Regions from separate parts of the Butyrivibrio sp. ob235 genome, predicted to be linked through region 2. Evidence: predicted binding sites of a transcription regulator. Region 2 holds the regulator's gene; each other region holds the start of a gene.
What was found. The regulator Rex, encoded in region 2, represses fermentation and respiration genes when NADH is low (regulators of the CRP and FNR family bind a similar motif). The targets are predictions, from matches to a motif close to ATTGTTAANTANTTAACAAT.
Positions count from the first base shown of each region.

Region 1: the regulator Rex is predicted to act here: its motif matches at 5,339-5,358, upstream of pflB (formate C-acetyltransferase).
Region 3: the regulator Rex is predicted to act here: its motif matches at 3,060-3,079, upstream of pckA (phosphoenolpyruvate carboxykinase (ATP)).

Region 1 is NZ_FOBE01000004.1:76,905-87,382, forward strand. Features, by position in the region: gene BMW61_RS05340 (peptidylprolyl isomerase) at 66-593, opposite strand; gene BMW61_RS05345 (GNAT family N-acetyltransferase) at 667-1,611, shown strand; gene BMW61_RS05350 (Na/Pi cotransporter family protein) at 1,688-3,808, shown strand; gene hypB (hydrogenase nickel incorporation protein HypB) at 3,820-4,485, shown strand; gene pflA (pyruvate formate-lyase-activating protein) at 4,485-5,210, shown strand; gene pflB (formate C-acetyltransferase) at 5,603-7,867, shown strand; gene mgtE (magnesium transporter) at 8,265-9,620, shown strand; gene BMW61_RS05375 (right-handed parallel beta-helix repeat-containing protein) at 9,822-10,478, opposite strand, start outside.
Region 2 is NZ_FOBE01000001.1:105,748-116,225, forward strand. Features, by position in the region: gene BMW61_RS00430 (response regulator) at 1-394, shown strand, start outside; gene BMW61_RS00435 (metallophosphoesterase) at 402-1,097, shown strand; gene BMW61_RS00440 (FAD-dependent oxidoreductase) at 1,308-4,082, shown strand; gene BMW61_RS00445 (ABC-F family ATP-binding cassette domain-containing protein) at 4,085-6,079, shown strand; gene BMW61_RS00450 (hypothetical protein) at 6,148-6,483, opposite strand; gene BMW61_RS00455 (redox-sensing transcriptional repressor Rex) at 6,785-7,435, shown strand; gene BMW61_RS00460 (hypothetical protein) at 7,468-8,151, shown strand; gene BMW61_RS00465 (NAD(P)H-hydrate dehydratase) at 8,129-9,772, shown strand; gene alr (alanine racemase) at 9,821-10,478, shown strand, end outside.
Region 3 is NZ_FOBE01000013.1:463-10,940, forward strand. Features, by position in the region: tRNA gene BMW61_RS10615 (tRNA-Asp) at 1-26, shown strand, start outside; tRNA gene BMW61_RS10620 (tRNA-Val) at 54-126, shown strand; tRNA gene BMW61_RS10625 (tRNA-Thr) at 158-230, shown strand; tRNA gene BMW61_RS10630 (tRNA-Tyr) at 239-320, shown strand; tRNA gene BMW61_RS10635 (tRNA-Met) at 334-407, shown strand; tRNA gene BMW61_RS10640 (tRNA-Phe) at 417-489, shown strand; gene BMW61_RS10645 (HD domain-containing protein) at 682-1,239, shown strand; gene pckA (phosphoenolpyruvate carboxykinase (ATP)) at 1,343-2,956, opposite strand; gene BMW61_RS10655 (aminotransferase class I/II-fold pyridoxal phosphate-dependent enzyme) at 3,201-4,646, shown strand; gene BMW61_RS10660 (nucleoside/nucleotide kinase family protein) at 4,686-5,276, shown strand; gene BMW61_RS10665 (YaaR family protein) at 5,289-5,729, shown strand; gene BMW61_RS10670 (DNA polymerase III subunit) at 5,757-6,788, shown strand; partial or broken gene BMW61_RS22725 (PSP1 domain-containing protein) at 6,792-7,682, shown strand; gene BMW61_RS10680 (tRNA1(Val) (adenine(37)-N6)-methyltransferase) at 8,122-8,877, shown strand; gene rsmI (16S rRNA (cytidine(1402)-2'-O)-methyltransferase) at 8,867-9,724, shown strand; gene BMW61_RS10690 (restriction endonuclease) at 9,805-10,254, shown strand; gene BMW61_RS10695 (hypothetical protein) at 10,366-10,478, opposite strand, start outside.

The DNA of each region.
Region 1 (10,478 bases), on a different contig from region 2:
ATAACTTTTTCATAATAAGCCAAGGAAACAAAAGTTTCCTTGGCTTCCTCCCTTTTATGGGGTCTTTATAATGTCTCCGGTTCAGGATAATCCACACCAAAGGTTTCAACTGTTACTTTTTCCATAACCTGATCTGTTGTAGGTCTGTCCATCCAGTCAGTCTCGGTCTCGGCAATCTTGTTTACGACATCCATTCCCTCGATAACTTTTCCGAATGCAGCATATGCGCCGTCCAGGTGAGGAGCGTTCTTGTGCATGATAAAAAACTGTGAGCCTGCGGAATCAGGTATCTGTGTACGCGCCATGGAAAGAACACCTTCTGTATGAAGAAGATCATTCTTAAAGCCGTTCTGTGAAAATTCACCCTTGATAGAGTAACCCGGGCCGCCCATACCTGTTCCTTCGGGATCTCCGCCCTGAAGCATGAAACCTTTGATCACGCGGTGGAAGATAACACCATCATAGAAATTGTGGTTAATAAGTGAAATGAAATTATTTACTGTGTTGGGGGCAATTTCAGGATAAAGCTCGGCTTTGATCACATCGCCGCCTTTCATGGTAATAGTTACGATAGGATTTTTTGTATCAGCCATTTTTCTCTCCTTTTTGGTTTTTCGTGGTAGAAATGTGCGATTAATTATACAATATAGATGAGGTATAGAAAAGTTGCTTAGGGAAATCATTTTTTGCTTAAAATATCATACAGATGTAAGTATAAGCGAGAAGATAAGAGGCGCCGCTGATTATCTTGAGGGTGAGGGGATTCGCTGCCAGATAGTATATCCTGAGCCTGAGATAATGACAAAGGAGGGGCTTCTTCTCGGAATAATGGAAAACGATTCAGAGCATTCCCTTAAGGATATCCTGTTTTTGTCGGATTCCTCGGAACTCTCGGAGATACTCCTTGGAAGCGGAGCCTATGTTGTGGGTTTGCAGCATGAGGAGAATCCCGGTGAAGGTTTTCCGGGCTTAAAATATGTGTTTACGGATATTGATGAAGTCGGCTTTGATTCCTATGAGAAGGCCTATCAGAGATATGCGCGTATTCCGTGGACAATACTCGAAACGAAGAGATGCATAATCAGGGAGACCACAGTTGAGGATGTGGACGCCTTTTATGAGATATATGCCGATCCGGAGATGACAAGATATATGGAGGGACTTTTCAAAAATCCCGAGGACGAAAAGAAATATCAGGCGGATTATATAGAAAAGGTATACGGCCTATTGGGATTCGGAACCTGGACTGTTGTCAGAAAGGAAGACGGCAAAATAATAGGCAGAGCGGGTTTCAGTGTCAGGAACGGCTTTGACGACGTGGAGCTGGGCTTCCTTATTGGTACGGATTATCAGAGGCAGGGCTATGCTTATGAAGTGTGCGAGGCAATCCTGAAATACGGAAGGGAAGTTCTTTTGTTTGAAAGGATAATTGCTTTTGTGAAGGCTGAAAATCTGGTTTCCATACATCTTTGCGAAAAGCTCGGCTTTGAGAAAAAAGAAGAGGTTGATATAGAAGAGAACATATATGGGGAGGAGTACCATGATGGGGTAAAAGTGGCTCCGTCAAGGGCTCAGTTTGGTAAATATATAAGAATGGTGCTTGCTATTTGAATTTTTTTCAGTTACCATACATTTGAAGAAAAGGGATAAAAAATTACGTAGTACCCAGGATGTGTAGGAGGTATGGATGAGTTCTATGGATTTGTTTTCGTTAATTGCAGGGCTGCTCGGAGGACTGGCTCTGTTTATGTATGGTATGAATGTAATGAGCGGTGGGCTCACCAAGGCGGCCGGCGGTAAACTTGAGGCGGCCCTCAGTAAGGTGACAAGCCATCCTGTCATTGCATATCTGTTTGGTGTGGGAGTCACTGCACTGGTTCAGTCTTCATCAGCTTCAACGGTTATGGTTGTCGGTCTCGTTAACTCCGGAATCATGACACTTAAGGAAGCGGTTAATGTTATACTCGGTGCGAATCTTGGTACAACATTTACGGCATGGCTGCTCAGCTTGAATGCCATAAGCAGTGATAACTTTCTTATCAATCTGTTAAAACCCACATCGTTTACACCGTTTTTGGCTATTATCGGTATCGTTCTTTATATGTTTTCCAAGAGCGATAAGAAGAACAACATAGGTCTTGTTCTCATCGGCTTTTCTGTGCTGATGTTCGGAATGAGCATGATGTCCGATGCTGTTTCTCCGCTTAAAAATAATGCGGGATTCCAGAGTGTACTCATGACTTTCAGCAATCCTTTCATCGGATTTTTGGTCGGTGTATTTTTTACTATGGTAATTCAAAGCTCCGCCGGGACCATCGGTATCATGCAGGCTCTCGCCGCGTCGGTGCATATTCCGTACAGCGTGGCTCTTCCCGTTGTAGTAGGTGCGGAAGTGGGAACCTGTATCACAGCTATTCTGTCATCACTGGGAGCTAACAAGAACGGTAAGAGAACGGCTCTTATGCATTTGTATTTCAACATCATAAAAGCCGGTTCCTTCATGATTATTTTCTATATTATTCATTCGTTTGTTCACTTTGCGTTTATGGATCGCACAGCGGGCATGGTTGGAATAGCTTCTATTCATACGCTGATCAACCTGGTAGCTACTCCGCTTATGCTTCCGTTCGCAGGACTTCTCGTGAAGATGGCATATGCCTCTATTCCGATAGATGACAAGGAGAGAGAGGAGCAGGAGGAGATGCAGGGAATCACCAAGTTGGATCCCCGATTCCTTACGAATCCGCCCTTTGCATTGGAGCAGAGTAAGCAGGTTGCCATGGATATGGCAGAATTTGCGAGAGAGGGTCTGGAAAAAGCTATACCGCTTCTTGAGAACTACAACCCTGAGGTTGCGGATGAGGTCAGACGACTTGAGGAAAAGGTTGACCGCTATGAGGATCAGCTTGGTACATATCTTATGCAGATAAATAACCACCATCTGGCCGAGATGGATTCAAGGCTTCTGTCCATTATTCTTCACTGCATAACGGATTTTGAGAGAATAAGCGATCATACTTTAAATATTGCGCAGATAGCCCGCAATATGAATGAAAAGAAGGAACATTTTTCATCAAAGGCCAGCGAGGAGATCAGGATATTCTCCAATGCTGTAAGGGAGATTGTTGACCTGTCCTTTACATCTTTCCAGAATCAGGATCTCAAGCTTGCACAGTCGGTTGAGCCTCTTGAGGAGGTAATTGACGGACTGAATATGGAAGTTAAGAGGAGACATGTAAGACGTCTTCGCAAAGGAAAGTGTACTATAGATATGGGCTTTAGTTTGTCCGAGCTGGGTACGGACTATGAGCGTATTGCGGATCACTGCAGTAATATTGCCGTATGTCTCCTTGAAGTCAGCGAGGGAATGTTTGATACGCATGAGTATATCGAACACCTCAAGGAAGAGAAGAATCAGGAATTTGAGAAAGCCGTTGATCTATATGAGAGAAAGTACAGACTTCCCGCTATGAAGAAGGGCTTCGAGGATGAGGATGAAATAGATCCTTCGTTCGCTGAAAACCATGCAGTACTTGTGGATATCATGAAGTCTGAGGACGAAGAGATCATAGATGAGGCTCTTGCGGCAGCAGGCGTCAAGAAGAAGGATAAGCTGTCCGAAAAGGTTAAGGATAAGCTGTCCGGCAAGCCCAAGGACAAAGAGAAGTCAAAGGACAAAGAATCCGGAAAAGATAAGAGTAAATCCAAGGATAAAAAAGATAAGAAAGAAAAATCGAAGAAGTCGAAAGAAGAGAAGTCAAAAGAAGAAAAAGTTAATGAAGACGATGTAAAAGAAGAAAAGGAATAAAAGGAATAAAAATGAGTACAAGAATTATTGAATTAAAAAGAAGCGTGTTTGAAAGTAATGATGAGAGAGCCGATCTCCTTAGAAAAGAGCTTAAGGATAAAGGGATTTTCCTTTTGAACCTTATGTCTTCACCGGGATCGGGAAAGACCACAACTCTCAAGGCAACAATCAATGCACTTAAGGACAAGTATAAAATCGGTGTTATGGAAGCTGATATCGATTCCGATGTTGATACCAAGAAGATTGCAGAGACCGGAGTAAAAGCAATTCAGCTCCACACAGGCGGTATGTGCCATCTTGATGCTGATATGACAAGACAGGGCCTTGATGCCCTTGTAGAGGGAGATGTTGATCTGGCTATCTTAGAGAATGTAGGAAATCTTGTATGTCCTGCAGAGTTTGATACAGGAGCTTCCAAGAATGCGATGATCCTTTCTGTTCCGGAAGGTCACGACAAGCCCCTCAAGTATCCTCTTATGTTCAGCATCTGCGACGTTGTTCTTATTAACAAGATCGATGTTGCTCCTTACTTTGATTTTGATCTTGAGAAATGTAAGGAATACATTCACATGAGAAATCCTAAGGCTGAGATTATTCCTATCTGCGCCAAGACAGGTGAGGGAGTGGATAAGTTTGCAGAGTGGCTCAGCGCTCAAGTTGAAGACTGGAAGAAGTAATGACACAAGGACGAATTCATTCAATAGAAACCTTCGGTTCAGTTGATGGACCGGGGGTTCGTTTTATCATATTTTTAAAAGGCTGCAATCTTAGATGTAAGTATTGCCATAATGCGGACACCTGGAATCCGGAATCCAATGATCTGAGGACGGCAACTGAAATCCTGGATAAAGCTGAGCGCTATAAAGGTTACTGGGGAGATGAGGGCGGAATCACAGTCAGTGGAGGTGAGCCGCTTTTACAGCTGGATTTTCTTCTGGAGCTTTTCAAAGAGGCAAAGGCAAGAGGAATAAATACCTGCATTGATACTGCTGCGCAGCCGTTTACCAAAGAGGAACCATTTTTTTCGAAGTTCAAGGAGCTCTTGGAGTATACCGATCTTCTCCTGGTGGATATCAAGCACATAGATAATGAAGAGCATATAAAACTCACGGGAAAACCAAATGAGAATATTCTTGAATGCCTAAGATATCTCTCGGAAACAGGTAAGCCTGTCTGGATAAGACATGTGCTTGTTCCGGGAATCACGGATAATGACGATTATCTGAAAAGAACGAGAGAATTCCTTGATACGCTTACAAATGTTAAGAGAGTAGATGTTCTTCCGTACCATTCTCTTGGACAGTATAAATGGGAAGAACTGGGAATCCCTTATCAGCTTGAAGGCGTGGAAGCGCCAAGCCCCGATCGTGTCGAGAACGCGGTTAGAATTCTAAGAGAATGATCTACGCCTTCCCCTTGGGGGCGCACGACGTCCGGGGGACGTCGGCTTTGCGCGGACCGGAGCGGAGCGGAGACAGGTGGCGCGAAGCGCCGGATGAGGGGATAAAAATACACAATAGAAATACAATATATGTTAAAAAATTGCCAAAGTTGACAAAAGTTATCAACTTTGGCTTTTTTTCGCGGTTTTAGGTTGAAATATATAACGGTATGTGTAAAAATACCAATCGGGTGTCAAAGTTTAAATATACATATTGTGGTTTATGATTTATAATACACAATATATAGTGGTTTTGATTTTGGCATGCAATTCTTTCCTATTATGTTGCTTTTGCAACTTGCAATAGATTTCGAGGGTGGTATCGGTTTTCAAGAAAGAGAGGAGCAGATATTATGAGAGAACAGTGGAGAGGATTTAAAGGCAATAAGTGGACTGACGAAGTTAACTTAAGAGACTTTATCCAGAATAACTATACAATGTATGAGGGAGACGAGAGCTTCCTTGCTGACGCTACAGAGGCTACAGATAAGCTCTGGGGCAGACTTCAGGAATTGCAGAAAGAGGAGCGTGCTAATGGCGGCGTTCTCGAGTGCGAGACAGAGGTTGTATCAGGTCTTACAGCATATGGCCCCGGCTATATCGACGAGTCCATGAAGGATCTTGAGACTGTTGTAGGTCTTCAGACTGACAAGCCTCTTAAGAGAGCATTCATGCCTTACGGCGGTATCAAAATGGCTGAGCAGGCTGCTGATACCTATGGCTTCAAGGTAAATGAGAAATTCCACAAGATTTTTACTGAGTATCACAAGACACACAATCAGGCAGTTTTTGATGCATATACACCTGAGATGATGGCAGCTCGTCACAGCCACATCGTTACAGGACTTCCGGATACATACGGCCGCGGACGTATCGTCGGTGACTACAGAAGAGTGGCACTTTACGGTATCGACTTCCTTATCGAGCAGAAGAAGGAAGACTTCTCACTTTGCGGATGCGGCGTTATGACTGATGATGTTATCCGTCAGAGAGAAGAGATCGCAGAGCAAATGAGAGCTCTTCGCGGAATGAAGGAGATGGCAGCTGTTTACGGATTCGATATTTCACAGCCTGCTAACAATGCAAGAGAAGCAGTTCAGTGGCTATACTTCGGATACCTTGCAGCTATCAAGACACAGAACGGTGCTGCAATGTCAGTTGGACGTGTTTCTACATTCCTTGATATTTATATTGAGAGAGACCTTAAGGAGGGTACACTTACTGAGTCTGAGGCTCAGGAGCTTATCGACCATCTTGTTATGAAGTGCCGTATGGTTAAGTTTGCTCGTATCCCCAGCTACAACCAGCTCTTCTCAGGAGATCCGGTTTGGGCAACACTTGAGGTTGGCGGACTGGGAATGGACGGTCGTCACATGGTTACAAAGAACGACTACAGATTCCTTCACACACTTGAGAACATGGGACCTTCACCTGAGCCCAACCTTACAGTTCTCTATTCAAGCAGACTTCCCAAGAACTTCAAGAAGTATGCTGCTAAGATTTCAGTTACAACATCTTCTATCCAGTACGAGAACGATGATGTTATGCGCCCTGTATGGGGTGATGATTACAGCATTTGCTGCTGTGTATCAGCTACTCAGACAGGTAAGGAGATGCAGTTCTTCGGAGCAAGAGCTAACCTTGCTAAGTGTCTTCTTTACGCTATCAACGGCGGTAAGGATGAGAAGTTCCTTGACAAGCAGGGTAACCACATGCAGGTAGGTCCTGAATATGCACCTATCACATCTGAGTACCTTGATTATGATGAGGTTATGAAGAAGTACGATAAGATGATGGATTGGCTTGCAAGCCTCTATGTAAATATCCTCAATCTTATCCAGTATATGCATGATAAGTACTATTATGAAGCAGCTGAGATGGCTCTTATCGATACAGATGTACGTCGTACATTCGCTACAGGTATCGCAGGCTTCTCACACGTAGTTGACTCACTTTGCGCTATCAAGTATGCAAAGGTTAAGACTGTAAGAGATGAGTCAGGTCTTGTTGTAGATTACAAGATCGAGGGAGATTTCCCGAAGTACGGTAACGACGATGAGAGAGCAGACGAGATCGCTGTATGGCTCCTCAAGACTTTCCTCAAGAAGGTTAAGAAGAACCACACATACAGAAACTCAGAGCCTACAACATCTATCCTTACAATTACTTCAAACGTTGTTTACGGTAAGGCTACAGGTGCTCTTCCGGATGGAAGACCTGCATTTGCTCCTTTTGCACCCGGTGCTAACCCGGCTTACGGCGCAGAGCAGAGCGGACTCCTTGCTTCACTTAACTCAGTAGCAAAGCTTCCTTACGAGTATGCGCTTGATGGTATCTCAAATACACAGACCATCAATCCCGGTGCACTTGGTCACGACGACGATGAGCGTGCGGACAGACTTGTAAACGTAATGGACGGTTACTTCGATCAGGGAGCACACCACCTCAACGTTAACGTATTTGGTGTTGAGAAGCTCAAGGACGCTATGGAGCATCCTGAAAAGCCTGAGTATGCTAACTTCACAATCCGTGTATCAGGTTACGCAGTTAAGTTCATCGACCTCACTCGTGAGCAGCAGATGGACGTAATTAACAGAACTTGCCACGAATCCATGTAATAATCGAATGAGTACGGCGCCCCGGACATATATGTGTTTTTAAACCTCATTGCAAAGAACGCAAGAATCGGTTTAAATCCACATATATGTCCGGGGCGCCTGTTTATCTAGAAATAATATTGCCTTCCCCTTTTTGGGGGAAGGTGGCGCGTAGCGCCGGATGAGGGGTAAAGAAAGATGCGATTTTATGTTTTTTTATATAAGGCATATCAATTTTTGATGAAAATGTGATAAACTAAAGGTTGTTCTAAAAGTTTCTTAAAGACAAATCCCGCAAATTCGGGAAATCTCCAAAGGAAAGGTGGTGGTTTTATGAAGAAGATTAAACATGTAAGTAGCGATAATCCTCTGCCTCGAAGTACAAACTTAATAAAAACCACACCGAAAGGAGATTCCCATGGAAGAAAATACAATCATTGACGTAATCCGTGAACTCCTTGAGAGCAAGCAGTATACCAAGCTTCGTCAGACTTTTGCTGAGATGAATACTGCGGATATCGCTGCTATCATGGACGACATGGAAAATGAAGACTCATTAAAAATGTTCCGCATCCTGCCAAAGGACATGGCTGCGGACGTATTTGCCAACCTCGAAATTGAGGATCAGCAGTACATTATTCAATCTCTGTCCGATAAGGAAGCCGGCAACATCATCGATAACCTGATGGCCGATGATGCGACAGACCTTTTGGAAGAGATGCCTGCAAGTATTGTAAAGAAGATTCTTGCGAACGCAAGACCTGATACAAGAGCGGATATAAACCATCTGCTCAGATACCCTGAGGATTCCGCGGGCTCCATAATGACAGTGGAGTATGTTGACCTCAAGGAATACATGACGGTTGAACAGGCTATTGCCAGAATTAAGAAAATCGGTCTTGATTCAGAGACAGTAAATACCTGTTACGTTGTTACAAATCAGAGGATACTGGTCGGTACCGTAGCCCTTCGCTATCTGCTCATTAAGGACGGCGATGAAAAAATCGGTGACATCATGAATACCCATGTCATTAGTATTAACACTATGACTGACCAGGAAGAAGCTGCCAACATGTTCAAGAAGTACGACTTCACAGTGATGCCCGTGGTTGATAACGAGAACAGAATGATCGGTATCATCACCATCGATGACGTTGTCGACATCATTGAAGAAGAGGCTACCGAGGATATCGAGAAGATGGCAGCTATCATCCCTTCCGATAAGCCATATTCGCGTATCGGTATTTTGGATGTATATAAAAACAGAATGCCATGGCTTCTGTTTTTGATGATAAGTGCAACCTTCACGGGAGCTATAATTACAAAGTTCTCGGATGCGTTATCCGCTTATGTGGTACTTACAGCATATATCCCTATGCTGATGGATACGGGCGGTAACGCCGGTTCGCAGGCGAGCGTATCAATTATTCGTAGCTTGTCGCTTGGAGAGATAGAATTTGCGGACCTCTTCAAGGTTTGGTGGAAGGAAGCAAGAGTTGCGGTACTTTGCGGCGTTACGCTTTCAGTTGCAAACTTTGTTAAGCTACTTGTCATAGACAGACTTGCAATCCCTGTAGCTGCAGTTGTCTGCCTGACACTTGTTATTGTAGTAATTATTGCAAAGAGTATAGGTTGTCTTCTTCCTATGTGTGCAGACAAGCTTGGCTTCGACCCCGCAGTAATGGCGTCACCTATGATCACAACAATTGTGGATGCGATCTCACTTCTTGCATACTTCACAATTGCAACCCAATTACTGCATTTAGCTGTATAGACAAAGATATAATTGATGGATTTAAAAAAGAGGCTGTCACAGGTGTGGCAGCCTCTTTTAAACCCTCATCCGTCAGCTTCGCTGACACCTTCCCCAGAGGGGGAAGGCAATATTTTTCTCGCATTCTCCTTGGGGAGCAATAATTTCCTCGCCTTCCCCTTGGGGGGAAGGTGGCGCGAAGCGCCGGATGAGGGGAAGACATTAGAATACCTTAATTTCTTTCCCTTCAAATTCTGCGAAGGGACCCGGAATCGCAGCAGGGTCTCTGTGTGCTCCGAAGTAATCCTTGTCGAAGGTGATTGGGCTTCCGTCCGGATTCTCAAAGTACTGTTCAGGCTCAAAAGCTTTTCCGAGTGCTTCGGTAGTAAGAATATTGCAGGAGAAATCTCCGAGCTTTCCGAAGAGGTCTGACTTAATATACCAGCTGCCCTTTTTCTCCACTACTGAAACGGACACTTTGGACTTTTTATCTACCAGCTTATTCTTTTCCTTCTTGTAAACATTGGCGCCACCGAAGTATGCGTTGCCGTCAATCCAAACAGGAAGATGGCCAAAGTGCGCTTCTGCAAGTCCGCCCATGTCGGGGTGTTTCTCAAAATCAAACTGATCCATCCAGTCCTCATAGGTGGGGAAGATATCAAAAGGTGCTGTTCCAACTGCCTCGTAGTCGGCATCCGCAGCGGTCTTCTTTTTATCATGAATCTTGTACTGCTGCAGGAAGATGTTGTTGTAAATTCTGTCATCGCCGTGGAGAATCGTCATGAAGCCGGCAACCTCGGTGCGGTGACGGATGTGGTAAGGTGTGTAGCGAGGCTCTCTCTGCCCTGAAACAATACTGTCCACACCTGAGTTAATAAG
Region 2 (10,478 bases):
GCGCCTGCAGAAAAAGAAGATTCTTGTTGTTGATGATGACGGCACAATGCTGAGGACAATTAAGAGCTGGCTGTCGGAAAAGTATCAGGTCTTCATGGTGAATTCCGGAATGAATGCCATCACTTTCCTTGCTAAGAACAAGGTTGACTTAATTCTGCTTGATTATGAGATGCCCGTTATTACAGGGCCCAAGGTTCTTGAGATGCTTCGTAGCGAGTCAGGAACAAGTGATATACCTGTTATGTTTCTTACCGTTAAAAATGATAAGGAGAGCGTAGCTCAGGTCATTTCACTTAAACCTGAGAAATATCTGCTTAAAACCATGCCTCCTGCTGATCTTATCGCCAATATCGATGAGTTTTTCGAAAAGCAGAAAATAAAGAATTATAAGTGAGGTTTTTATGTCGCTTTATGCACTTGGTGATCTGCACCTTTCCTTTCAGTCCGACAAGAATATGGATATTTTCGGGAAGGTGTGGAAGAACCATGAAAAGAAGATAGAAAAAAATTGCAATAAGATGATCACTGACGATGATACGCTTGTGCTGGTCGGGGATCATACCTGGGGCAAGGGACTTGAGAACTGTGAAAAGGACTTTGAGTTTATAGAAAAACTCCCGGGAAGAAAAATACTTATTCGCGGAAATCATGATAATTTCTGGAACGCTAAGAAAACCCAGCGCCTTAATGATATGTTTAATGGAAGGCTTTTGTTTTTACAAAATAACTACTATCCCTATGGGGACTACGCACTGGTAGGGACCAAGGGATATTGTTATGAAGGATTCGATACAAGGCAGCACGCCGATATGCTGATTGAACGTGAGGCAAAAAGATTAAAGATATCATTTGAAGCGGCCAGGGCAGACGGTTTTGAGAAGTTTATAATGTTCCTGCACTATCCGCCAACTTCAATTGATGAAAGAACAAGCAGATTTACTTTTATGGCGAAGGCCTACGGAGCAGAGCAGGTGATTTATGCTCATTGTCATGGAAAAGAGAGATTTCATGACAGTCTTTTGGGAAAAATTGACGGTATAAAATATAGTCTCGTTTCCGGGGACTATCTAGATTTCAAGCCTTTGAAAATTCTTTAACAAAGAGTTTCCAAAGGCTCATTTTATGGGAAAAATGGGTATCTTAAATCGTGGATATATGATATTATGTTACATGTAGTAGGAGTTTGCGCATTGATGAGACAGGAGAGAAATGTGATGCCGCATCGTGCGCTATAATTATGCAATTTTTTAGAAAGTAGGTTATTTCTTATGGGTAACAGTATTAAAGACTGGAAAATCGGTGACCCGATGATCAATGAGAATGATTATTGGCAGGATCCAAATTATGTGGCAGAGGATCCCGAGAAGGAGCAGCTTGTTTTAAAGCTTGCATCCATGATTACCGATCGCTATGCGAAGAAGCTTTTGGGAAAGCTTAACAACAGAGACCCCGAGTATTGGATGCTTGACCTTATTCTTAATAAAGAGCAAGTTAAGTTCCTTATCAACTTTAAGAAGACTCGTGTGCCTTACAGTATTGAGGAACTTGCCTCAATGAACAATATGAGCGTCGAAGATGCTCAGAAGATGATAGATCGACTTGTATGGATCGGTATTGTCGAGATGAATCGTGCCAAGACTGCAGATAAGCACAAGCAGTATGAGCTTCCGATTTTCGTACCCGGTTCTGCCGAGTTCATGATGATGCAGGATAAGCTTACGGATGAATTCCCGCAGCTTGCAACATTCTTTAATCTTATGACACAGCTTCCGCTTGGCGGCATTACTCAGATGGTTCCTCCCGGAGGAGCAGGTGTAGGTATGCACGTTATTCCTGTTGAGAAAGCTATCAGCATTGAGAATACATCAGTCCCTGTTGAGCATCTTTCAAGATGGATTGATATGTATGATAAATACGGTATCTCCGAGTGTTCCTGCAGAAAACAGCAGACAATGCGCGGAGAGGGAAGCGGTGAGATTCGCGGTGACTACTGTATCGGAATGGGCGATATGGCTGAGTATATGGAAAGCCGTGGAATTGGCCATTATGTAAGCAAGGAAGAAGTTTACGAGATTCTTGAGCGTGCAGAGCGCCACGGATATGTTCACCAGATTACAAATATCGATGGAGAAGGAAAAATAGTTGCTATCTGTAACTGTGCTCCCGGTGTATGTAATGCACTTCGTACATCACAGCTTTACAACACACCCAACCTTTCTGCATCTGCATACCGCGCACATGTCGAGAAGGATAAGTGCGTTGCCTGCGGAAAATGTGTTGAGGTATGTCCTGCAGGTGCAGCTAAGCTTGGTCAGAAGCTTTGCAAAAAGGATGGCTCACAGGTTACTTATCCTAAACAGGAACTTCCTAATTCCAAGAAGTGGGGACCTGAAAAGTGGAATTACAATTATCGTGATGACAATAAAGTGAACTGCTATGAAACAGGTACAGCTCCCTGTAAGACAGCATGCCCCGTACATCTTTCCGTTCAGGGATATATCAAGATGGCTGCAGAAGGAAGATATGAGGATGCCCTTAAGCTTATAAAGCAGGATAATCCGCTTCCGATGATCTGTGGTGCTGTATGTAACAGACGCTGTGAGGATGCTTGTACAAGAGGTACTATCGATCAGCCTCTGGCTATCGATGAAATCAAGAAGTTCATAGCTTCTCTTGATCTTGAGAAGGATTCAAGATATGTTCCGCTTTGCGAGAAGCACGACGGCGGAATGTGGTCAGATGACTACAAGATGGCTATTATCGGGGGAGGCCCCGCAGGACTTTCCGCAGCATATTTCCTCAGAAGAGACGGTTATCCGGTAACAGTATTCGAGAAGGAAAAGAGACCAGGTGGAATGCTTATGAACGGTATTCCCAGCTATCGTCTTGAAAAAGATATCATCGAGGCCGAGATTGACGTTATGAAGCAGATGGGCGTAGAGTTCAAGTGCGGCGTTGAAGTAGGTAAGGATGTTACTATCGAGGAACTCAGGAAACAGGGGTATAAGGCATTTTTCCTTGCAATCGGATGCCAGGGCGGAAGACTTGCAGGTGTTCCCGGTGAGGACGCTGAGGGAGTTCAGACAGGTGTTGATTTCCTCAGAAAGGTTAACCTTGATCACAGTGTAAGATTAAATGGCGACACTGTTGTTGTCGGCGGTGGTAACGTAGCAATCGACGTTGCAAGAACTGCAGTAAGAGCAGGTGCTACAAAGGTGACAATGCTTTGCCTTGAGAGTGAAAAAGAAATGCCTGCCGCAAAGGATGAAGTTGAGGAAGCTAAAGAAGAAGGCATTGAAGTATTAAACGGATGGGGGCCTAAGGAAATTCTTACTGAAAACGGTAAGGTTACAGGCATAGTATTCAAAAAATGTACTTCTGTAAAGGATCCTGACGGAAGATTCAATCCTAAGTACGATGAGAACGAGACCATCACTATTAAATGTGAGAACGTTCTTCAGTCCATTGGACAGTCAATTGTATGGGGTGACCTTCTTAAGGGAACCAAGGTTGAACTTCGTCCTAACGGTGGAGTTATTGCTGATTCACTTACACTTCAGACTGCAGAGCCTGATATTTTTGCAGGCGGAGATGTATTTACAGGTCCCAGATTTGCAATTGATGCTATCGCAGGTGGTAGAGAAGCATGCGTTTCAATGAACCGTTTTGTACATCCCGGAAACAGACTTGACCTTGCAAGAGACAGAAGAGAGTTTATAGAACTTGATAAGGATGATATACTTGTTGAGAGCTTTGACAATGCTCCGCGTCAAATTCCTGGCAAAAAAGCCGGAATTGCAAAGGATACCTTTGACGATCTTCGCCTTACCCTCACAGAGGAGCAGGTAAAGAAAGAGGCAAACAGATGCCTTGGATGCGGTGCAACTACTGTTGATGAAAACAAATGTATCGGTTGCGGTCTGTGCACAACAAAATGCGAATTTGATGCAATTCATCTTAGCAGGGATATACCTGAAGCAAGTACTATGGTAAGATCAGAGGATAAGCTCAAAATGGTCGGACCGTATGCTGCGAAGCGTGCGGCCAAAATAGTAATTAACAAGGTGAAAGGTAACAAATAATTTTGGTACTAAACTGTCATGATCTTTCAAAATCCTTCGATGGTAAGGATGTTTTGAAGGGAGTATCTTTTCATATTGAGGATAACGAGAAGGCTGCGATAGTAGGAATAAACGGTGCAGGGAAGACGACGCTCATCAGAATGATTATTGGTGAGCTTACTCCCGATACCGGATCGGTTACGTTCTCAAGAGACACGACTTTTGGATATCTTGCTCAGAATCAGAACATAGACAGTGCGCACAGCATCTATGAAGAGCTTCGCGAGATGAAAAGGGATGTTATTGATCTGGAGACTGAGATACGAGCTGCGGAAGCTCAGATGGATATTCTTCGCGGCGAAGAACTTGATCTGCTCATGGAACGCTATGCTCAGATGAACCACGAATTCCAGCTTAAAAACGGTTATGCCTGGGAGAGTGAGGTCATTGGTGTAGCAAAAGGTCTCGGATTTTCTGAGGATGAATTCGATAAGAAAACATCGACGCTTTCCGGAGGGCAGAAGACCAGAGTGGCTTTGGGTAAGCTTCTTTTGCAGAGCCCGGATCTTATAATTCTCGATGAGCCTACAAACCATCTCGATATGAACTCCATAAGGTGGCTTGAGGGTTATCTTATGAATTATAAGGGTGCAGTGCTTATTGTATCCCATGACAGATACTTTCTGGATCGTATCGCCCAAAAAGTGATCGAAATAGATCAGACAAATGCTGATGTTTATATTGGAAACTATACTGCATATGCTAAAAAACGCGAGCAGATCAGAGCTGCCAAGCTGAAGGCATATCTGAATCAGCAGGCAGAAATTAAGCATCAGGAAGAAGTTATAGATAAGCTTAAACAGTTTAACCGTGAAAAGAGTATCAAACGTGCCGAGAGCAGAGAGAAGATGCTCGATAAGATAGAACGTCTTGAGAAGCCCACGGAGGTAAGGGATGATATGCGTATAACCCTTACACCTAACTGCGTGAGCGGTAATGACGTAATGCATGTTGAGAGTATTGCCAAATCCTTTGGAAATGAGCAGCTCTTTAAGGATATTTCTTTTGATATTAAGAGGGGTGAGCGTGTTGCAATTATCGGCGATAACGGAACCGGTAAGACAACAATGCTTAAAATCATTAATGGCATGGAGACTCTTGATGAAGGAGAAATCATTCTCGGTGTAAAGGTTCATGTCGGTTATTACGATCAGGAACATCAGGTTCTTCACAATGAAAAGACTCTTTTTGAAGAATTATCCGATGCATATCCGTCAATGAATAATACTGAGATCAGGAACACTCTTGCAGCGTTTCTTTTTACCGGTGATGATGTGTTTAAACGCATCGGAGATCTTTCCGGTGGAGAGAAGGGAAGGGTTTCACTTGCAAAGCTTATGCTTTCAGAAGCTAATTTCCTGATTCTCGATGAGCCTACGAACCACCTAGATATTACCAGCAAGGAAATTCTTGAGGATGCTCTTTGCGGATATGAAGGAACTGTTTTATATGTCAGCCATGACAGATATTTTATAAACAAAACAGCGACCAGAATACTTGATCTTACTCACGGATCACTGGTTAATTATATTGGTAACTACGATTACTATATGGAGCATTGTGAGGAACAGACAGCTCGTGCTATTGCTGAAAAAGGAGATAATTCCTCTTTTGGCAGAGGAATCGAGATGGATTCCGCAGATGCTGTTTCAGGTTCGGGGTTTGGCAAGCTTGCTTCAAAAGGAAGTACTTCCGATGCTGATTCCGGTTCAGGTGCAGCAGACTGGAAAGCACAAAAAGAAGAAGCAGCAAGAAAGCGTAAACAGGAAGCTGCTCTGAAAAAATGTGAAGATGAGATAGCTAAGTTGGAAGAGAGGAATGAGATAATAAATGAAGAACTCTCAGATCCTGATGTAGCGACCGATCTTGCTAAGGTTCGAAAGCTATCCGATGAACTTTCATCAAACGAAGAACGCCTTTCGGAACTCTATGATGAATGGGAAACCTTATCTGAGTAATCAAAAAAGAAGCTCTTTCAAGGACTAACTTGGAAGAACTTCTTTTTTACTTTTCTCATTTAAAACCCTTATGCAAAAGCATCAAAGGAACTACCGGGTTGACTGTAGGAATAACCTGACATATCACGTCCGTAACCTACCGTTGTGTTACCGAATTTTGAAGCAATCTGATTATATTGCTGGCTTACTTTCAGAGCTTCATCCTTGCCATCGGTACTGGCAACTTCACCGACTTTTACTTCCTGAGCATTAGGATAAACGACAGGAGCAACAGTGGCGATATCACCAACAGCCTTATGCTTGTCATACACATCCGATACAGGAGCCTGATTGGATACTGTATAATTCATAGGCCTTGCCTGGTACATATTGTAAGCACCTAATCCATCAATTGACATTCCCATATTTTTATCTCCAACTTCTAAAAAACTACATAGGAAGATATGGTTATTATAATTTCCAATTCGAAACAATTCATAAACTGGGTATTAAAGAAAAAATAAAAATGCATATTTCTGAAAACTAATTTCATCAGATATTATCTACGTTGAAACATATTTTCAAATTTGTATTAATGACAAATAAAATTATTGTAAAGTCAATTTATAAGATTGACGAAAATTTAACAGATAGTATAATTAAAATTAGCCGAATTTACAGGGTAATAAATAACATAATTTTTTCGGTGTCAGTCATGGAGGATGTATGGCGAGAAAAGAAATATCTCAGGCTGTTATCAGCCGATTGCCCCGCTATTTCAGATACTTAGGTGAACTGAAAAGTCAGGGAATAGATAGAGTTTCATCTCAGGAACTCAGCGATATTATGAAGGTTACTGCTTCACAGATCAGGCAGGATTTTAATAATTTCGGAGGCTTCGGACAACAAGGCTACGGCTATAATGTTGAGTACTTATATGAGGAAATAGGTAAGATACTCGGCCTTGACAGGGAGCATACACTTATCATTATTGGGGCAGGTCATCTTGGACAGGCTCTTTCCGGTTATAACAATTTCTTCAACAGAGGATTTATATTTAAAGGAGCTTTTGATTTAAATCCTAAGCTTCATGGTAAGAAAATACGTGATATTGAGATCAGACCTGTCGAAGAGATTGAACAGTTTGTAAAAGAAAATAAGATAGAGATTGCGGTCCTTGCAATACCTAAGGATCAGGCTGTTCCTATGGCGGATAAACTTGTAAAATGCGGCATAAAGGCTATATGGAATTTCGCACATGTTGATCTTGATCTTCCTGAGAATGTTCAGGTCGAAAATGTTCATCTGTCAGATTCGCTTATGAAACTTTCATATAGCATTGATAGATATGAAAATAATCACAACTCCAGGAAATAACAAGTGATTTAAACCGCTTGGAGGATGCCGGTATGGCTAATAACGACTATTCTGATGCTCTTGTCGGAAAGGATATTCCGATTCTTTCCAAGGATGAAAAATGGCAACAGCTTTTCCTTCTTAGTCCCAAAACTCCCAAAATAAAGGAGCTTGAGGCTGAGCTTAATAAGCTTGTGAACATACAGGAAAAGACAAGGGAAAAAATTAAGGACATAAAGAGGCTTAAGAAAAAGCTTCTCGGTGAGATTGTTGTCCTAAGAGATGATGCGGGAAAGAATCCAAAGAGGCGGAAGAAGATTGAGGCCGAAATTGATGATCATACACGCCTTATCAAGGAGTGCAATGATAAGATAGAGGAGTGCGAGGACGATATGCTCGGACTTCCCAGAGAGATTTATCAGATCGATTATCAGCTCATGATCGAGACGATGAATATCTTTTATAAAAGAATGCATGATAATACCCTCGAAATCGATGCTGTTGATGAGTGGATATCAAAAGTAAGGGTACAGCTGAAAAAGAATATTATCCGAATGCAGGAAAAAGAGCTCGAAAACTTTAATGTATATTCCTATATGCACAACATTTTCGGACCTGAAGTTATTGATCTCTTTGATCTAAAGTACGATCCTGAAAAACGACACCCTGTAATCAGACCCGGAATGACTGAACGCGATGGGATAATAGTAGAAGATGAAAAATTTACCGATAATTGATAAAAATTCAAATTATGTTGTAAGCGCTGCCGAGATGAAGCGATGTGATGCGGCTACAATCTCCGAGTTCGGAGTGCCGCAGGATGTTCTTATGGAAAGGGCGGCGCTTTCTATATGCAAATATGTAAAAAAAGCTCTTCCGGAGGGTGGTAAGGTTCTGATTCTTGCGGGAAGCGGGAATAACGGCGGTGATGGAATTGCAGCGGCCAGACTTCTTTTTCAGGATAAAATACCTGTCACGCTTGTTCTTGTTAATCACAGTCTAAGTGATAAGGCTTCAAATACAAAAAGGACTTCCGCATGTAGCTCACAGCTGAAAATAGCATTGTCCTATGGCCTTAATGTCGTGGATTTTGATCAGTCCAAACTTGGCTCTCAAATAAAAAAATGTGACGTAATAATTGATGCCATGCTGGGAATAGGCTGCTCAAGGGACCTTACGGGGGATTATTCAGCCGCGGTATGGGAAATCAATTATTCAAGAGAAGATTATGATGGGAAATTCCCACATGTTATAGCAGCTGACATACCAACAGGTATTAATTCGGATACGGGGCAGGTACATGGCTATGCAATAAGGGCAGATGAGACAGTGACCTTTGGCTTTTTGAAAATGGGGCTTGTTTTTTATCCTGGAGCTGCTCATGCAGGTGAGATACATATAGTGAATGTGGGTATCACTGAGGATGGCTTTTTGAAGGATTATCCCAAATTTAAGTATGTTGACATCCCTGATAAAAAGGAAATCCCGGTTAAGCTGCTGCCGCCAAGAAATCCTGCGGGTAATAAAGGTTCGTTTGGGAAAGTTCTTGTGGTTGCCGGAAGTAAAAAAATAAGCGGTGCATGCATAATGGCTGCTGAGAGCTGCATTCGAAGCGGTGCCGGCATGATAAAGGTTTATACAGATGAGGCAAATCTCTCGGCTATTCAGACACTTCTGCCTGAAGCCATGACGGATACTTATACCGAAGAGGGATTCAATCTTTCTGATACTATTGAATATAGCAAAAGCAAAGAAGCTCTTATTTCAGCAATCGGATGGGCGGATGCTATAATATGCGGACCGGGAATAGGAATCAATAATTCTGCAAAAGAAATCATGAAGATTATTCTTCAAAATGCTGTGCTCCCTCTTATTCTTGATGCGGATGCACTTAATATCATATCATCCGAAAAAGATATAAGAGATCTTGTTTGCGCATACAATGCAGATATTATTATGACGCCTCATCTGGCTGAGTTTTCAAGACTTAGCGGTAAGGATATACATGATTGCAGGACTTGTATCATGGATGAGACGGCAAGACTTGCAAAAGAATTTCATGCGAGTATTATATGTAAGGACGCACGAAGTGTTATTTCCGACGGAGAAAGAAATTTTATTAATATAAGCGGAAATGATGGAATGGCGACTGCAGGAAGTGGTGATGTTCTTGCAGGTCTTTTGGGTGCGCTCGTTCTTTCAGGATACAGTGATGTCTTTGAAGCTGCTGTGGCCGGTGCTTATCTGCATGGTGTAGCAGGAGATATGGCGGCAGTAAAGCACGGAAGGCAGGGTATGACGGCAAGAGATATCTCAGGAAGTCTTCGAGATATTTTTTCCGGGAATATGAGCTGTTAAGCTTTGAGTTAAAAAACAAATATTATGAAATCAGAGGCAATATGAGAAATGCTTGATGAATATTCAAGAGTATATGCAAAGGTAGACTTGGATGCGATATCCCACAATGTGGATTGTATGTATAATTCGCTTCCGAGAAATACAAAAATGCTGGCTGTAGTTAAGACAGACGGCTATGGATTTGGTGCGGTTCCGATCGCAAGGATGCTCCAAAATGATGTTTATATATGGGGATTCGCAACAGCAACTGCAGAGGAAGCCTTTGAATTAAGAGAAGCAGGCGTAAGTAAGCCTATTCTTGTTTTAGGCTACACTTTCCCTTATGCATACGAGAGAATGCTCAGAGAGAATATAAGGCCTGCGGTTTTCAGATATGACATGTTGAATCATTTGTCAGAGCGTGTAAAAAAGAGACGAGCTCAGGGCGGAAAAGAGGTTTTTCATGTGCATATTGCAGTGGACTGTGGAATGAGCAGGATTGGAATTCGCCCTGATGCTGATGGCGAGAACTTTGTAAAAACTGCTCTTGCTACAGACGGAATAGAGGTTGAGGGTATTTTTACCCATTTTGCAAGAGCTGATGAGGCTGATCTTACCGATGCCCACACAAGACTTAAGGAGTTCGGTGATTTTGTTTCAAAAGTTGAAGAATATAACGGATACAAGATACCGATAGTGCATTGCTCAAATAGTGCAAGCATAATCG
Region 3 (10,478 bases), on a different contig from region 2:
CAGGGGTTCGAACCCCCTTCGGGTCGTTCAACAATCTAATATTTGTGAAATCTGGGGTCTTAGCTCAGCTGGGAGAGCATCTGCCTTACAAGCAGAGGGTCATAGGTTCGAGCCCTATAGGCCCCACTATTTCTGAAAAGACATTTTTCAGAAGTAGGCCGATGTGGCTCAATTGGCAGAGCAGCTGATTTGTAATCAGCAGGTTAACGGTTCGAGTCCGCTCATCGGCTCTTTATATGGATGGCTTCCCGAGTGGCCAAAGGGGACAGACTGTAAATCTGCTGCAAATTGCTTCGGTGGTTCGAATCCACCGCCATCCATTCAACTTAATATCGCGGGGTGGAGCAGTCTGGAAGCTCGTCGGGCTCATAACCCGAAGGTCATAGGTTCAAATCCTGTCCCCGCTACTCAAATTTGCCTAGATAGCTCAGTTGGTAGAGCAGAGGACTGAAAATCCTCGTGTCCTTGGTTCGATTCCGAGTCTAGGCATCTTTTTTATTAATTTTATTCTTTTTTCAGTTTTATTTTTCCCGGTTATGCCGTATAATACAATCCGTGAGAAGTACAGATGTATATTCTTGTTTTAAGCAATATAGTAAGGCAAGAGGCCGTAGCTTTTATTTGCTGAAGCTGGGATGAGCATCTTTGATTTTAGGTATTAAGAGTTAGGATTTATCATATATGACAAGAGAAGAGAAGCACAGGTTTATCGAGGAGAGGCGCAAGCATGTCAGAGAGGTTTTAGCAAAACACGGTAATGATATTCTTGAATCTCATAAGTTCCACAAGACCAAGCATTTTATCCAGCATGGAGACATGTCTGTTTACGATCACAGTCTAAGTGTTGCTGAGAGGGCAATTAGAATCAATAGATTCATTCATGCGAAGTGCAATGAGAGAGACCTGGTAAGGGGAGCTCTGTTACACGATTATTTCCTTTATGACTGGCATAAGGACGGCAAAGATAAGGGTAACGTACATCCTAAGCTTCATGGCTTTTTTCACCCCTCTACGGCCCTTAAAAACGCAAGTAGGGACTTCGTATTATCTGAACGTGAAAAGGACATCATAAAGAAGCATATGTGGCCATTAACGGTAATACCGCCTATGTGTAGGGAAGCTTGGATTGTTACGATGGCTGATAAGTATTGTTCAGCTATGGAGACCTTTGGACTTCATAAGGCAAAGATAAGAGCCAGATACATTGATTTACCGGCTCAGGATATAGAGAGACTATAAATCATATTCATAACTTTAATGATTATATTATTTACAATAATAAGCAAATAAAAAGCGTCGGCATTCAAGCCGACGCTTTAATTATTTTATTTTGAGATTAAGATCAAAGCTTAGGACCAGCTGCTACAAGAGCTTTACCTGCATCATTGCCTTCATACTTCTTGAAGTTCTTTGTGAATCTCTCTGCAAGATCCTTTGCCTTTGCTTCCCATTCAGAAGCATCTGCATATGTATCACGAGGATCAAGAATTGCAGGATCAACACCCGGAAGTGATGTAGGAACTTCGAAATCAAAGATCGGGATCTTCTTTGTCTCAGCCTTGTTTACATCGCCGTTAAGGATTGCATCGATGATTCCACGAGTATCCTTAATGGAGATACGCTTGCCTGTGCCGTTCCAACCTGTGTTAACAAGGTAAGCCTTAGCACCAGACTTCTGCATCTTTTTAACGAGCTCTTCACCATACTTTGTAGGATGAAGCTCAAGGAATGCCTGACCGAAGCAAGCTGAGAATGTAGGAGTGGGCTCTGTGATGCCACGCTCTGTACCAGCAAGCTTAGCTGTGAAGCCTGACAGGAAGTAGTACTGAGTCTGCTCAGGTGTAAGGATTGATACTGGAGGAAGTACTCCAAATGCATCAGCTGAAAGGAAGATAACGTTCTGAGCATCAGGACCAGCAGAAATCTTGTTAACTTTTGAAGCGATGTTGCTGATGTGGCTGATAGGATAAGATACACGAGTGTTCTCTGTAACGCTCTTATCATCAAAGTCGATCTTACCATTTGCATCAACTGTTACGTTCTCAAGAAGAGCATCTCTCTTGATTGCGTTGTAGATGTCGGGCTCAGCGTCCTTATCAAGACCGATAACCTTAGCATAGCAGCCGCCCTCGAAGTTGAATACTCCGTTGTCGTCCCAGCCGTGCTCATCATCACCGATAAGAAGTCTCTTAGGATCTGTTGAAAGAGTTGTCTTACCTGTTCCTGAAAGACCGAAGAAGATAGCAGTGTTCTTACCTTCCATATCAGTATTAGCTGAGCAGTGCATGGAAGCCATGCCCTTAAGAGGAAGGTAGTAGTTCATCATTGAGAACATACCCTTCTTCATTTCTCCGCCGTACCATGTGTTGATGATAACCTGCTCACGGCTTGTGATATTGAATGCTACGCAAGTCTCGGAGTTAAGGCCGAGTTCTTTGTAGTTGTCAACCTTAGCTTTTGATGCGTTGTAAACAACGAAATCAGGCTCGAAAGAAGCAAGCTCTTCATCTGTAGGAACGATGAACATATTCTTAATGAAGTGAGCCTGCCAAGCAACCTCAACGATGAAACGAACTGCCATACGGGAATCCTTGTTAGCACCGCAGAATGCATCAACAACGAAAAGTCTCTTGTCGCAAAGCTCTTTCTTAGCGATATCCTTAACTGTAGCCCATACTTCTTCGCTCATGGGATGGTTGTCGTTCTTATACTCGTCAGATGTCCACCAAACGGTATCCTTTGAGTTGGAATCCATAACGATGTACTTATCTTTAGGAGAACGTCCTGTGTAGATACCTGTCATAACATTAACAGCACCGAGTTCAGTATCCTGACCTACTTCGAATCCCTCAAGACCGGCCTTCTTCTCTTCTTCGTAAAGTGTTTCGTAAGAAGGGTTGTGCACGATCTCAGTTGTGCCTGTAATGCCATACTGTGTTAAATTGATTTCTGCCATTTCTTTAACTCCTTTTCTTTTTCTATTGTGATATCTGTTTGTAAAGAACAGATAAACGCTCCAAAACTTATTATACAATACATTTAGGTAAAAATAATATAAAATTGCTATAAATTTAACAAAACGTTCAGAAATTATCTAAGAAAAAGGCGGGTTTGAATACATAAAACAGATAAAGTATCATATTTGTAAGAGAAATACCTCTCAAAGACATTGAATTTCTAAACAGAAGATGGAAGTGTATATGAAAAAAGAAGAGAGTCTAAGAGACTGCCTTGAAAATTTAAAAAACAGTGATTTGTACCCATTTCACATGCCGGGACATAAAAGAAACCCGGGCGCAGGCGAGATGGCAAGATATATGGATATTGATATTACCGAGATTGATGACTACGACAATCTCCATGATGCAGACGGAATTATTCTAAGGGCGGAGGAGCGTGCTAACGCTCTATACGGAGCAGATGAAACGCATTTTCTTGTAAACGGAAGTTCAAGCGGAGTATTGGCGGCGATTTCTGCGGTTGCAGGCAGGGGTGAGAAAATCATAGCAGGAAGGAATGCCCATAAATCCTTTTATCATGCAGTCTACCTTCGTGAACTGGATGTCACATATATCCTACCGGATCCGGAAGGTCTGGTTAACCCAAAGGATATCGAAGATGCTTTTGATAAAAACCCTGGAATAAAGGCTGTTTTTATAACTTCGCCAACCTATGAAGGCATGGTGTCTGATGTAAAGAAAATAGCACAGATTACACATAAAAATGGGGCAATCCTGGTGGTTGATGAAGCTCATGGGGCGCATTTCGGACTTTATAAAAAGCTGCCAGAAAGCTCCGTGACCGAAGGCGCGGATATAGTGATACATAGCCTTCACAAGACATTGGCGGCAATGACTCAGACAGCACTTATTCATGTGAAGGGTGACAGAGTAGACCGTGAAAAACTTAGAAGGTTTTTAAGAATATATCAGACGAGCAGTCCTTCATATGTGCTGATGGCATCGATAGATTCCTGTATAAAGGACATTAATGACAATGGTAAGGAAGTATTTGAAAGGCTGATATATTTCAGAAAATGGATTGAGGCGGAAACAGCAGATCTCACATGGATAAGGATTCCTCATTTTTCAAAACGACAGGATCCAGGGAAGGTACTCATATGCTCTGCTGACGGCGCTATTACGGGACAACGGATATATGATATACTTCGATTAGAATATAAATTGCAGCCGGAGATGGCCGGTGATACTTATGCACTGGCTATAATAACGGGATATGATACCGAAGATGGAATTTCAAGGCTTATAGAAGCGGTAAAAGAACTGGACACCAGGATAGAGAATGAAAAAAGTAATTGTTTAGGGAGTGCTCGGAACAAAAAAGACAAAAAGGAAAATATTGAACAGAGTAGCGGGTCGACAGAACTTCCGAAAACAGTAATCCCTTTCTATAAGGCTTGGGATGCAGCTATGGAGGAAATTGATTTAACAAGGGCGGCCGGAAGGATTGCGGGAGACTTCATCAATCTATATCCTCCTGGAATACCCCTGGTGATACCGGGAGAAGCCATTGATAAAGAGCTCGTTCGGAAAATCGGAGAATATATTAATGATGGAAGAAATGTTCAGGGTGTGAAGATCTCAGCAAAGGGAGAAAGGACCGTAAAGGTTGTGGCGCCGATGTAACATTTTTTCTGAAAAAATAAAATTGGGAAAAGATATAAAATGGGCAAGATTTATTTGATCATGGGCAGGAGCTCGTGTGGAAAAGATACAATATATAAAAAGCTTTTGGAGCGAGGAAAGCTCGATCTTAAAAAGGTTATTATTTACACTACAAGGCCAATGCGCGAAAAGGAAATGGACGGAGTTCAGTATTATTTTTGCAGCATAGAGCGTTATGAAAAATACAAAGAAGACCGTAAAATAATAGAGGAACGTACTTACAACACAATGTACGGACCCTGGCACTATTTCACGGTGGATGACGGACAGATAGATCTAAGTGAGGGAAATTACCTCATGATTGGGACAGTAGATATGTATGTCTCAATCAGGGAGTACTTTGGTGAGCAGAATGTCGTGCCGCTGATGATAAATGTTAGTGACGGCATGATAATGCAGAGAGCCATGAAGAGAGAGCTAAAGCAGGAAGAGCCCAAATACGATGAGATGTGCAGAAGATTCCTTGCGGATAAAGCGGATTATTCGGATGAGAGGCTTAAGGGTGCGGGGATAGACAGAACCTTCGACAATGACGGAGAACTGGAAGCCTGCCTTGATGAGATTGAGAGCTTTATCTTATCTGAAAAGTGATGAGGACATATTATGGATATAAGGATTGACAATGTTCAACCAACTTCACAGGTCCAACAGACACAGCCTCAGCAGGAGGTGAGCGGGGATTTTAAGTTCACACTTACAAGTAAGATCGAGGACTCGGCACTCGCAGAGCGCCTTAATCTGATGATGCAGGATATCGTGCAGCAGGGAAAACAGATTGCCAAGAAAAACGATATCAGGGACATGCAAAGATACCGCTTCCTTATCAAGGATTTTTTGAATGAAGTAGTCACAAGGTCCCACGCCTTTTCACGTGAAAACTTCCTGGACAGACGAGGACGCCACAGAGTATACGGAATAATCAGACTTGTGGATGAAAATCTCGATGAACTGGCTCAGGAGCTCGTTAAGGATGAGAAGGACAATATAAGCATACTTGCCAAGATAGGCCAGATTCAGGGACTTCTACTGGACATTTTTACATAAACATATACTTAGGAGGAACGAGCGCAGATGGCGCGTTTTTCAGACATAATAGAGCAGGATCAGATAAAAGAGCATATGCAAAATGCTATCAGGACCGGCAAAATATCCCACGCCTACATAATTTCCGGCGATGTTGGAAGCGGAAAGAAAATGATAGCAAGGACCTTTGCAAAAACGATTCTGTGTGAAAACAAGCAAGAAATAGGTGGATATATTGAAAATTGCGGGGAGTGTCACTACTGCAAGCAGGCGGAGAGCGGATCACATCCTGATATCAGAATTGTGGCTCATGAAAAGCCAACTTCAATAGGCGTTGATGAGATCAGAGATCAGGTTTGCGATGACGTATATATAAAACCCTACTCAGATCACAAAATATATCTTATTCCCGATGGGGAGCTCATGACGCAGCAGGCCCAGAATGCCCTTCTAAAGACGCTGGAGGAGCCGCCTGCTTATGCGACTATCATCATTTTGACATCCAATATCGATGCGTTTCTTCCGACTATTTTGAGCAGATGTATAGTATTTCCGATAAAGCCGGTGAGAGATGATCTGATACAAAAATACCTCATGGAAAAGAGGAAGGTTGTGGATTACAAGGCTCACCTTGCCGTGTCCTTTGCGCAGGGAAATGTGGGAAAGGCAATCCAGCTTGCGGAAGATGAGAGTTTTGAAAAGCTGAAAAATGATGCGATAGATCTGACGGCAAGGCTTCCTAAAGCGCAGATAAGCGATGTAATTGCAAGGCTTCAACTGCTGCTGACACCGGAGGGCAGCAGCGAGAAAAAACCGGATGCACTTTTAACAAACGATTTTCTTGATGTGCTTATGTTCTACGTCAGAGATATCCTGGTGTATAAGGCAGAGGGGAGCGCGGATCACTTGATTTTCGCGGATAAACTGTCGTATATTAGTAGTGTTACGGAAAAATGTTCCTATAAGGAAATTGATAATATATTAAAGGCAATTGACAGGGCCAGAAACAGGATTCATTCCAATGTAAACAGTCTTATGACCCTTGAGATGCTGATGCTTGATATAAAGGAGAATTTATAATATATGACCAGGGTTATCGGCGTAAGATTCAGAACGGCCGGCAAGATCTATTATTTTGATCCGGGTAATTTTGAAATAAAAAAGGGCGACCATGTAATTGTTGAGACAGCGAGGGGAGTTGAGTACGGAACAGTACTTTCCGATCCCAAGGATGTTGATGACAGCGAGGTTACAAAGCCCCTCAAGGCCGTACTTCGCATGGCGAATGAGAAGGACGACGAACAGGAAAAGAGCAACAGAACAAGGGAGAAGGAAGCTTTCAGGATCTGCAAGGAAAAGATAATTAAGCATGGTCTTGAGATGAAGCTTATAGATGCTGAGTACACCTTTGATAATAACAAGGTGCTGTTTTATTTTACTGCGGATGGCAGAATCGATTTCAGAGATCTGGTAAAGGATCTCGCATCAGAGTTTAAGACCAGAATAGAGCTCAGGCAGATCGGTGTAAGAGATGAGACTAAGATAATCGGAGGATACGGAATCTGCGGCAGACCGCTTTGCTGCCATTCCTATCTTGCGGATTTTATCCCTGTTTCCATAAAAATGGCTAAGGAGCAGAATCTTTCACTTAATCCGACAAAGATTTCCGGTGTTTGCGGAAGACTTATGTGCTGCCTGAAAAACGAAGAGGATGTATACGAGGAACTCAACCGCAAGATGCCCGGAGTTGGTGATATCGTTAAGACAAGCGATGAACTTGAGGGTGAAGTTGCAAGTGTAAATATCCTCAGACAGACAGTGAAGATTCTTGTTGACGTGGATGATGAGAAGGAAGTTCACGAGTGCAATGTAGACGACCTTACTCTTGTGAGAAAGAAGCAGAAGCATAAGCAGAATCAGCCAAAGGAGAAGGATGCAGACGAAGAGGCTGCAAAGGCTTTGGAGCAGCAGGATAAGAATCAGGCTCCTTCCCAGGCAAAGAAGCAGAATAATTATCAGGACAGAAAGCAGAATGCTCCTCAGGAGAAAAATCAGAAAAAGGAAGCTGATGCAGACAAGGAAGTAAATCGCGCAAATGCTGATAATTCTGAAGCTTCGGCAGCAGGTTCTGCTGATAGTGTGAAGGATAAGGAAAGCACACCTGACAGAAATCAGAGTAAAGAGCAGAATCCTGGCAAAGATCAGAATTCTAATAAAGATCAGAATACGAATAAAGACCAGAGAAATTTCGATAAGAAGAACAGAAAAAAGAATTTCAATAAAAAAGGTCAGAACAACCGCAGTAAGAATCAGGACAACAGAAACCAGAATAATAGAGACCGAAACAATAAGAATCAGGGCAACAGAGATTCCGGAAAAGATAACAGAAACCAGAATCGCAGCGAGGGAGCGGATGGAAAACAGCAAAACTAACGAGTTTTTCCTAAAACCCGGAGAGAGACTTGATGATCTTCAGCGAAATGAGCTAATGATCATCCAGGATCCGGAGAGGTTCTGCTTCGGGATGGATGCGGTACTGCTATCGGGATTTGCTACGGCCACAAAAGGTGACCGGGTTCTTGACCTTGGTACGGGAACCGGCATTATTCCACTTTTGATGTCAGCGAAAACTGATGCAGAGGAGCTGATAGGTCTCGAAATACAAGAGGATAGTGCGGACATGGCAAGAAGGAGCGTTTGCTATAACAAGCTGCAGGACCGTGTCCGAATAGTTTGCGGAGATATAAAAGAGGCGGAGAAAATATTTGAACCTGCCTCTTTTGACGTTGTAACAACAAATCCGCCCTATATGATAAAGGGACATGGGCTGACAAATCCTGATAGTCCCAAAGCTATAGCCCGGCATGAAGTACTTTGTGACCTGAAGGACGTCATGAGGGCGGCCAAGATAATGCTTCATCCCGGCGGAAAGTTTTTTATGGTTCACAGACCGTTCAGGCTTGCGGAGATACTTGCCTGTATGCAGGAAAACAGGATTGAGCCAAAGCGTATACGGATGGTCCACCCTTATATCGATAAGGAACCGAGTATGGTACTTATAGAAGGTGCAAGGGACGGAAAGCCAAGGCTTTCGGTGGATCCGCCGCTTATCATATACGATGAACCGGGGAAGTACGGTAGAGAGATGGTTGAAAATTATGGATTCTAAAACCGGCATGTTATACCTCTGTGCAACACCCATAGGGAATCTTGGAGACATTACGGAGAGGGTACTTGAGACACTTCGCAGTGTCGACATTATTGCGGCAGAGGATACCAGAAACAGCATAAAACTGCTCAATCATTTCGATATTCATACGGAAATGACGAGCTATCACGAATATAATAAGGTCGAAAAGGCAGAATATCTGATACGTCTGATGCAGGAGGGCAAGGATATTGCTCTCATAACGGATGCGGGAACGCCTGCAATTTCGGATCCTGGAGAAGTTCTTGTGCGCATGTGCCACGAGGCAGGAATTACAGTGACCTCGCTTCCCGGACCGGCGGCTTGCATTACAGCGCTTACCTTGTCTGGCCTTAACACCAGAAGATTTGTATTCGAAGGATTTTTGCCGGGACTTGATGACAAAAAGGAGCGAAGACGAATTCTCGAGCAGCTTCGGGATGAGCACAGAACAATCATTATGTATGAAGCACCCCATCATTTAAGGGGAACACTTAATGATTTAAGAGATGCACTTGGTAATAGGAAGCTCACAGTATGCAGGGAGCTAACGAAACGTTTCGAGGAAATAATGCCAACCACGATAGAAGGTGCGGTTACTTATTATGAGGAAAATGAGCCCCGCGGGGAATATGTTCTTGTAATAGAAGGGATAAGTCTGGATGAGCTGGACAGGCAGCAGAGGCAGGAATGGTCGAAGATGAGCCTTCAGGATCACATGGCTTACTATGAAAATGGAGGCATGAGCCACAAGGATGCAATGAAGCAGGTTGCTGCCGACAGAGGAGTCGGGAAGCGCGAGATCTACAAGGCGCTCCTGGAGGATTAAATAGATTATTCTAATGGATGGAAGAATAAAATGTCTTCCCCCACTGGGGGAAGGTGCCCGAAGGGCGGATGAGAGGCATTTTGAGCATAAATAATAACATAATACTTATATCGATTTTAATAGCCGTAATCTTACTAATCCTGCTCGTCCTTCTGCTGATAATCCGAATACGCAGGCATCGCCCTCTTCCGATGGATGAACTTGAGGGACATGACTTTGAGTATTACTGTGCGGACCTGTTAAAAGCACACGGATTTATTGATGTTGAAGTTACGAAGGGTAGCGGAGATTTCGGAGCAGATATACTTGCGGAAAAAGACGGCATCAGCTATGCCGTGCAGTGCAAGTGCTATGATAAACCCATCGGAGTAAAGGCGGTTCAGGAAGTTTACGCAGGCCGTGATTATTACGACTGTATGGTGGGAGTTGTAATGACGAATCAATATTTCACGGCACCTGCTGTGGAACTTGCAAAGAAATTGAAGATTATGCTGTGGGATAGGGGATATATAGATTCCATGGAGGAATGATACCAAAAAGGCTGTCGTACCAAAAGCGGTACGACAGCCTTTCTTACGATTCTTTCATAGTTACACATCCGATAATTAGGCTCTCATTAGTCTTAAGTTACCTAATATAGCTTATTTCCATCCAAGGCAATCCTTGTATGTCTCTTCTGTTCCGGCTGCGAGGTTGCCACCCTGGAAGATATAGATCTGGTTATCGGAAGCTTTAAGGTTGAGTGCGATCTGTC